Regions from separate parts of the Streptomyces sp. JH002 genome, predicted to be linked through region 1. Evidence: riboswitches for the same ligand, from Rfam matches in the RefSeq annotation. Region 1 holds a riboswitch; the other holds the start of a gene.
The links. Region 1 has a riboswitch for thiamine pyrophosphate ahead of thiO (glycine oxidase ThiO). Riboswitches for the same ligand answer to the same signal wherever they lie in the genome.

Region 1 (3,751 bases):
CCTCCAGCGGCGAGGACGCCAGGGCGAAATGCCGCCGCGGAATCCGCCCCGCGCCGAACGCCAGCCGCCCCGCCTCGACCGCGTGCCGCATCGCCCGCGCCATCGGCACCGGACGCTGCGCCCGGGTCACCGCCGAGGCCAGCATCACCCCGGCGCAGCCCAGCTCCATGGCCAGCGCCGCGTCCGAGGCGGTGCCCGCGCCCGCGTCCAGGATCACCGGCACCCCGGCCCGCTCGGTGATCAGCGAGAAATTGTGCGGATTGCGGATGCCGAGCCCCGAGCCGATCGGCGAGCCCAGCGGCATCACCGCCGCGCACCCCGCCTCCTCCAGATGCCGCGCCAGCACCGGGTCGTCATTGGTGTAGGGGAGCACCGTGAAGCCGTCGTCCACCAGCGTCTCGGCGGCGTCCAGCGTCGCCACCGGATCCGGCAGCAGGGTGCGCTCGTCGGCGATGACCTCCAGCTTGACCAGCGCGGTGCCCAGCGCCTCGCGCGCCAGCCGCGCGGTCAGCACCGCCTCGCCCGCGGTGAAACAGCCCGCGGTGTTCGGCAGCGGCGCGATGCCGAGATTGCGCAGGATGCCGAGCACCGAGCCCCGTGCTCCGGGATCCACCCGCCGCATCGCCACCGTCGTCAGCTGGGTGCCGGAGGCGGCCAGGGCGCGCTCCAGCACCTCGGGGCTGGGGGCGCCGCCGGTACCCATGATCAACCGGGAGGTCAGCCGCAGCGGGCCGAGCACCAGGACATCGTCCCCGTCCCCCGGAGAAGGGCTCGCGGTGGTGGCGGCGTTCGCGGGGCCGCCCGCCGCGCCGGTCGTGAGGTCGGTCATCGGTCGTCAGCCTCCCTGGACGGCGGTCAGGATCTCCACCCGGTCACCCGGCACCAGCGTGGTGGCGTGCCAGCGGGCCCGGGGGACCACGCACTCGTTGACCGCCGCCGCGACCCCCGCCCCCGTGTCGCGCGAGAGCAACTCGGTGACCAGGTCGGCCAGGGTCGTGCCGGGCGCCAGCTCGCGCGGGGCGCCATTGACGGAAACGGTGGGGGACCCGCTCATACCGGCACCACCGAGGGGAAGCGCAGCGGGCTGAAGGGCCGCGCGATCGCCGGGAGTTCGCCGGTGACCAGCGACTCGGCCAGGACCTCCCCGGTCAGCGGGGTGAGCAGCACCCCGTTGCGGTGGTGCCCGGTGGCCAGCTGGAGCCCCGGCAACCCGGTGGGCCCCAGCAGCGGCGCGTTGTCCGGACTGCCGGGCCGCAGCCCCGCGAGGCATTCGCGCAACGGCAGCTCGGTGATGCCCGGCACCAGCTCGTGCGCGTCCCGCAGCAGCTGATAGACGCCGCCCGCGGTCACCGTGGTGTCCCAGCCCTGCTCGCACGAGGTGGCGCCCACCACGAGTTCGCCGTCGGCACGCGGCACCAGGTAGACGGCCGAGCCGCGCACCACCGCCCGCACCGTGCGCGAGAGGAACGCGCCACGGCCCGTGCCCTCCGGCACCGGCGGCATGCGCAGCCGCAGCACCTCGCCCTTGACCGGCCTGACCGGCGGGGCGATCCCGGGCGGCAGCCCCGGCAGTTCACCGCTGTGGCTGCCGGCCGCCAGCACCGTACGGGCGGCCGACAGCGCCGTACCGTCCGCCAGGACCGCGCCGGTGGCCCGGTCCCCGGTGACGGTGAGTTCACGCACCCACTCGCGGTGGAAGATGACACCGGCCCGTTCGCAGGCGGTCAGCAGCGCGGCGGCCAGCCGGCGCGGGTCGACCTGGTGGTCGCCGTCCACCCGCAGCCCGCCGCGCACCCCCGGGGCCAGCATCGGCTCCAGCCGCCGGCACTCGCGGCCGGTGAGCCACTGCGAGCGCAGCCCGCACCGCTGGTGCAGCGCGTGCACCTCACGCAACTGCGCACGGTCGTCCGCGTCCAGCGCGACGGCCAGGGTGCCGCAGGCGCGGAAACCGACACCTGATCCCGCGGCGTCCTCCAGCTCGGCGGCGAAGTCCGGGTAGCGGGCGGCCGAGGCGAGGTTGAGTTCGAGGAGCGGCTCCTCGCCGTGGTGCAGTTCGGTGACGGCGGCGAGCATGCCGGCGGCCACCTGGGCGGCGCCGCCGCCCGGCGCCGGGTCGGCGACGGCGACGCGCAGCCCCCGCCCGGCCGCCCGCCAGGCGGTGACCAGACCGATGACGCCGCCACCGATGATCAGGACATCGGACGTACGGCCTGCGGACGCTGAGGGCACGGACCTCACCACGCGGCTGCTCCCTTCGCCGGCATGACCCGGATCAGGTTCGTACGGTCGGAGGCCGCCCGCCTCCCTCTCAGCCCGGACCGCCGGGCTCCCGTGTGCTCTGTCGCCCGCCACAGTAGTACGGGCGGCGCCGGGGACGAAAAGCCCCCGCAGCCCTGCGGCTTCCCCGCCCCCCCGCTCCGGACGTCCGCGCGGCGGACCGGTGTTCGCGCCGCGCACCGGCCGCGACCGGAAAACCCGTGGCGCGCGGCAGGGCCGGGCCCCGTGCCGCGCGCGTAGGGTGGCCGCGTGGAACAACGGGATCAGCGGGTCGTCATCGCCGGGGCCGGGCTCGCCGGCGCGCAGACCGCGGTGCGGCTGCGCGAAGCGGGCTGGGCCGGAACCGTCACCGTGGTCGGGGCCGAGCGCCACCGGCCCTACGACCGCCCGCCGCTGTCCAAGGACGTGCTGCTCGGCAAGGCCGAAGGCGCGCCCCTCGATGTGGACTTCGACACCCTCGGCATCGAACTCCTGCTGGGCCGCACCGCCACCGGAATCGACGCCGGCGCCCGCGTGCTGCGCACGGACGCCGGACCCGTGCCGTACGACCGGCTGGTCATCGCCACCGGCGCCGAGGCGCTGGCCCTGCCCGGCAGCGAAGGGACCCCCGGCGTCCACGTGCTGCGCACCCTGGACGACGCCGCCCGGCTGCGCCCGCTGCTGACCGCCCGCAGCCCGCTCGTCGCGGTCGGCGCCGGCTGGATCGGCGCCGAGGTCGCCACCGCCGCCCGCGCTGCAGGGGCCCCCGTCACCGTGCTGGAGGCCGCCGGCCACCCGCTGCCCGGCGCGCTGCCGCCGGAACTCACCGAACCGATGCGCCAGTGGTACGCGGACGCCGGCGCCGAACTGCGCACCGGCGCCCGGGTGGCGGCCGTCCGGCCGGGTGAGGTGAAGCTGGACGGCGGCGAGCTGCTGCCCGCCGGCGCCGTGCTGGTCGGCATCGGCTCCCGCCCCGCCACCGGCTGGCTCGCCGGCAGCGGCGTGGAACTGGCCGCCGACGGCTCGGTCCGCGCGGACGACCGGCTGCGCACCTCGCTGCCCGGGGTGTACGCGGTCGGCGACTGCGCGTCCTTCCCCTCGGCCCGGTACGGCCGCCGGCTGCTGGTGCACCACTGGGACAACGCCCTGGCCGGGCCCGCCACCGTCGCCGCCCGTATCACCGGGACGGCCGACACGGCGTACGACCCGGTGCCGTACTTCTGGAGCGAGCAGTTCGGCCGTTTCGTGCAGTACGCCGGGCAGCACGGTCCGCACGACACGCTGCTGTGGCGGGGCGACCCCGCCGCCGCCGGCGCCCCCGGCGCCGCCTGGTCGGTGTGCTGGCTGGACGGCGCCGGGGTGCTGCGGGCGGTGTGCGCCGTGGACCGGCCGCGCGACCTGGCCCAGGGCCGCCGGCTCATCGAACGCGGTGCCCGCCTCGACCCGGAGCGCGCCGCCGACCCGGCTGTGCCCCTGAAGAACGCGACGGTCTGAA
Region 2 (3,751 bases), 1.8 Mb from region 1:
TCGCCGTGCTGCTCGCCCCCGCCCTCGTCACCGACGGCCGGGTCAACTGGTCCGTCGACGAGATCGCCGCCCGCACCGGCCTCAGCTCGGCCCGGGTGCACGACAGTCTGCGCTTTCTCCTCAGGCGGCACTGCATCCGCCAGATCGGCATTCTGCACAACGCACCCGTGTACGCGTTGCCCTGACCGGCGTCAGCCGGAACGCGCGGTTGCCGTCAGCTCCCGTCGGTCTCCGCCAGCGGCAGGTACACCCGGTTCCCGGCCTGCGCGAACTCCTCCGATTTACGGTCCATCTCGGCCCTGATGTCGTGCGAGATCTTCATCGAGCAGAATTTCGGCCCGCACATCGAGCAGAAATGCGCCGTCTTCGCCGGCTCGGCCGGCAGCGTCTCGTCGTGGAAGGCCCGCGCCGTGTCCGGGTCGAGCGCGAGATTGAACTGGTCCTCCCAGCGGAATTCGAACCGCGCCTGCGACAGCGCGTCGTCCCACCGCTGCGCACCGGGATGGCCCTTGGCCAGATCCGCCGCGTGCGCCGCGATCTTGTACGTGATCACGCCGGTCTTCACGTCGTCCCGGTCCGGCAGCCCCAGGTGCTCCTTCGGCGTCACGTAACACAGCATCGCCGTGCCCCACCATCCGATCATGGCCGCCCCGATCGCCGACGTGATGTGGTCGTACGCGGGCGCGATGTCCGTCGTCAGCGGCCCGAGCGTGTAGAACGGCGCCTCCTCGCAGATCTCCTGCTGCAGGTCGACGTTCTCCTTGATCTTGTGCATCGGGACATGCCCGGGGCCCTCGATCATGGTCTGCACGTCATGGGACTTGGCGATCCGGTTCAGTTCGCCCAGCGTCCGCAGTTCCGCGAACTGCGCCTCGTCGTTGGCGTCCGCGATCGAACCCGGCCGCAGCCCGTCCCCGAGCGAGAAGGTGATGTCGTACGCCCGCAGGATCTCGCACAGTTCGGCGAAGTGGGTGTAGAGGAAGCTCTCCTCGTGGTGCGCCAGGCACCAGGCCGCCATGATCGAGCCGCCGCGCGAGACGATCCCCGTCGTACGGCGCGCCGTCAGCGGTACGTACCGCAGCAGCACCCCGGCGTGCACGGTCATGTAGTCCACGCCCTGTTCGGCCTGTTCGATCACCGTGTCGCGGAAGATCTCCCAGCTCAGCTCCTCCGCCCGGCCGCCGGTCTTCTCCAGCGCCTGGTACAGCGGCACCGTTCCCACCGGCACCGGGGAGTTGCGCAGCACCCACTCCCTGGTGGTGTGGATGTCCTTGCCGGTCGACAGGTCCATGATGGTGTCGGCGCCCCAGCGGGTCGCCCAGCGCATCTTCTCCACCTCCTCCTCGATGGAGGAGGTGACGGCGGAGTTCCCGATGTTGGCGTTCACCTTCACCAGGAAGTTCTTGCCGATGATCATCGGCTCGGCCTCCGGGTGGTTCACGTTGGCCGGCAGCACCGCCCGGCCCGCCGCGATCTCGTCGCGCACGAACTCGGGAGCGCGGTCCTCCCGGATCGCCACGTACTCCATTTCCTCGGTGATCTCCCCGCGCCTGGCGTACGCCAGCTGTGTCAGCCCGTCCGCGGGGCGCCGGCGCGCCGCGCGCTCGGCCAGCCATCCGGCGCGCAGCGGCGGCAGTCCGCGCCGTACGTCCGTGGTGACCTCCGGGTCGGTGTACGGACCCGAGGTGTCGTACAGCGTGACGTCCCGCCCGTCGGTGAGGTGCACGCGCCGCACCGGCACCCGCAAGTCCGGGCGCGATCCGGTGACATATCCCTTGTGCGATCCGAGCACACGTGTGTCCTGCTTGGTCATGACGACCCAACTCCCTACGCCGGCATTACCCGGTACCAGGTTCGGCGGTCGGCGCAGCTCGTTCAGCGCCCTCTCAGCCCCGTGCTCGGAGCTCCCGCGATGTCACATAATCGCCGCCTACGCTAACGGGTCCCCGGCCCGGCTGAACAGTGCGCCCGGGAATCTCTTGCGATGATCGGCGCGTGACAGACACCCATGGACACAGCCACGGCCACAGCCACAGCCACGGGCCGCCGCCCCCCGTCTCGGCGCATCTGCGGCGGGTCATAGCGGCCGTCCTGATCCCGTTCGCGGTGGCGGTGGCGGGCGGTCTGCTCCTGCTGTGGCCCGGTGGCGCCCCCACCGCGGGCGACGAGCACACCGGCGTCGGCTTCGACCAGCAGTTCGAGGAGGCGAAGGTCACCGGCGTCGAGGAGCGGGACTGCGCCCAGCTCGGGGTGCAGGTCCCGCGCGGGGTGGACGGCCAGTGCGCCCAGGCCACCATCGAGGTGACCACCGGTCCGCACACCGGCCGGACCTTCCAGGAGGTGGTGCCCCCGGACGCCACCCAGAAGTTCCACGCCGGGCAGAAGGTGATCGTGGCGTTCGCGCCCAACGCCCCCGAGGAACTCCAGTACAGCGTCTCCGACGTGGACCGGAAGTTCCCCATCCTCCTGCTGGCCGCCGTCTTCGCCGTCGCGGTCGTCCTGGTGGGGCGGATGCGCGGGCTGCTGGCGCTGATCGGCCTGGTGGTCAGCTTCGGGGTGCTGACGCTGTTCATCCTCCCGGCCATCCTGCACGGCTCGAACCCGCTGCTGGTGGCGGTCATCGGCGGCAGCGCCATCATGCTGGTGACGCTCTACCTGTGTCACGGCGTCAACGCCCGCACCTCGGTGGCGGTGCTCGGCACGCTCATCTCGCTGGTGCTGATCGGCCTGCTGGGCTCGCTGTTCACCGTCTGGGCGCATCTGTCCGGCAACACCGACGACCAGACCGGCCTGATCCACGCCCTCTACCCCGGCATCGAGATCCGCGGAGTGCTGCTGGCCGGCATCCTCATCGGATCGCTCGGCGTCCTCGACGACGTCACCGTCACCCAGACCTCGGCGGTGTGGGAGCTCAAGGCGGCCGAGCCGGACGCCGGCTGGCTCAAGCTCTACCGGGCGGGCATGCGCATCGGCCGGGACCACATCGCCTCGGTGGTCAACACCCTGGTGCTGGCGTACGCGGGAGCCGCGCTGCCCCTGCTGCTGCTGTTCACGGTGGCCAACGCGAGCGTGGGGACCGTGGCGTTCAGCGAGCTGGTGTCCGAGGAGATCGTACGGACCCTGGTCGGTTCGATCGGTCTGGTCGCCTCGGTACCCGTCACCACCGTGCTCGCGGCGCTGGTGGTGAGCGCCGACCGGCCCGCGGGGGACGGGCCGGGCGGCGGTACGGCTCCTACCAACCGCCGCCGGAGGAGGAGGAAGAGGTGAACTTCCGCACGATGAAGATCAGCAGCGCGATGAGTGCGGCGCAGACCAGGATCTTGAACATCAGACTCATCAGCCACGTGAGCACCGAGGTGATCAGCCCGCCGAAGACCACCAGCACGATGGCGGGAATGGCGACCCAGCGCACCCACCACGGCAGTGACCTGAACAGTTCTTTCATGACGCACGGCTCCTCACATCCGCTCTCCGACATCCCCCGGCACCGTCATGTCGATGCTAAGCGGGCCCGTGGGCGGGCGGGAGGGCCCGCGGCCCCGGTCCTCCCCTGACCGTCCCCCGAGGGAACCCTGAGGTCCACGGGCCCGGAGGTCACCCTTCGGGCGGAGAGAAGATGACCATCACCCGCAGATCTTCCGTGATGTGATGGAACTTGCACGGGGTGTGCGCCGGGACGTAGACGATGCTGCCGCGCGCCACCCGGGTGGTCTCGCCGCCCACCGTGACCTCGGCATGACCGCTCACCACG

Region 2: it holds a riboswitch for thiamine pyrophosphate, as region 1 does, so the genes downstream of both, thiC (phosphomethylpyrimidine synthase ThiC) here and thiO (glycine oxidase ThiO) in region 1, are expected to answer to the same signal.

The regions. Positions count from the first base shown of each region.
Region 1 is NZ_CP087989.1:5,104,481-5,108,231, forward strand. Features, by position in the region: gene H7827_RS23470 (thiazole synthase) at 1-703, opposite strand, end outside; gene thiS (sulfur carrier protein ThiS) at 836-1,054, opposite strand; gene thiO (glycine oxidase ThiO) at 1,051-2,229, opposite strand; TPP riboswitch at 2,249-2,334, opposite strand; gene H7827_RS23485 (NAD(P)/FAD-dependent oxidoreductase) at 2,527-3,750, shown strand.
Region 2 is NZ_CP087989.1:3,309,093-3,312,843, reverse strand. Features, by position in the region: gene H7827_RS15070 (BRO-N domain-containing protein) at 1-185, shown strand, start outside; gene thiC (phosphomethylpyrimidine synthase ThiC) at 215-1,813, opposite strand; TPP riboswitch at 1,808-1,921, opposite strand; gene H7827_RS15060 (YibE/F family protein) at 1,996-3,267, shown strand; gene H7827_RS15055 (DUF5326 family protein) at 3,233-3,445, opposite strand; gene H7827_RS15050 (cupin domain-containing protein) at 3,595-3,751, opposite strand, start outside.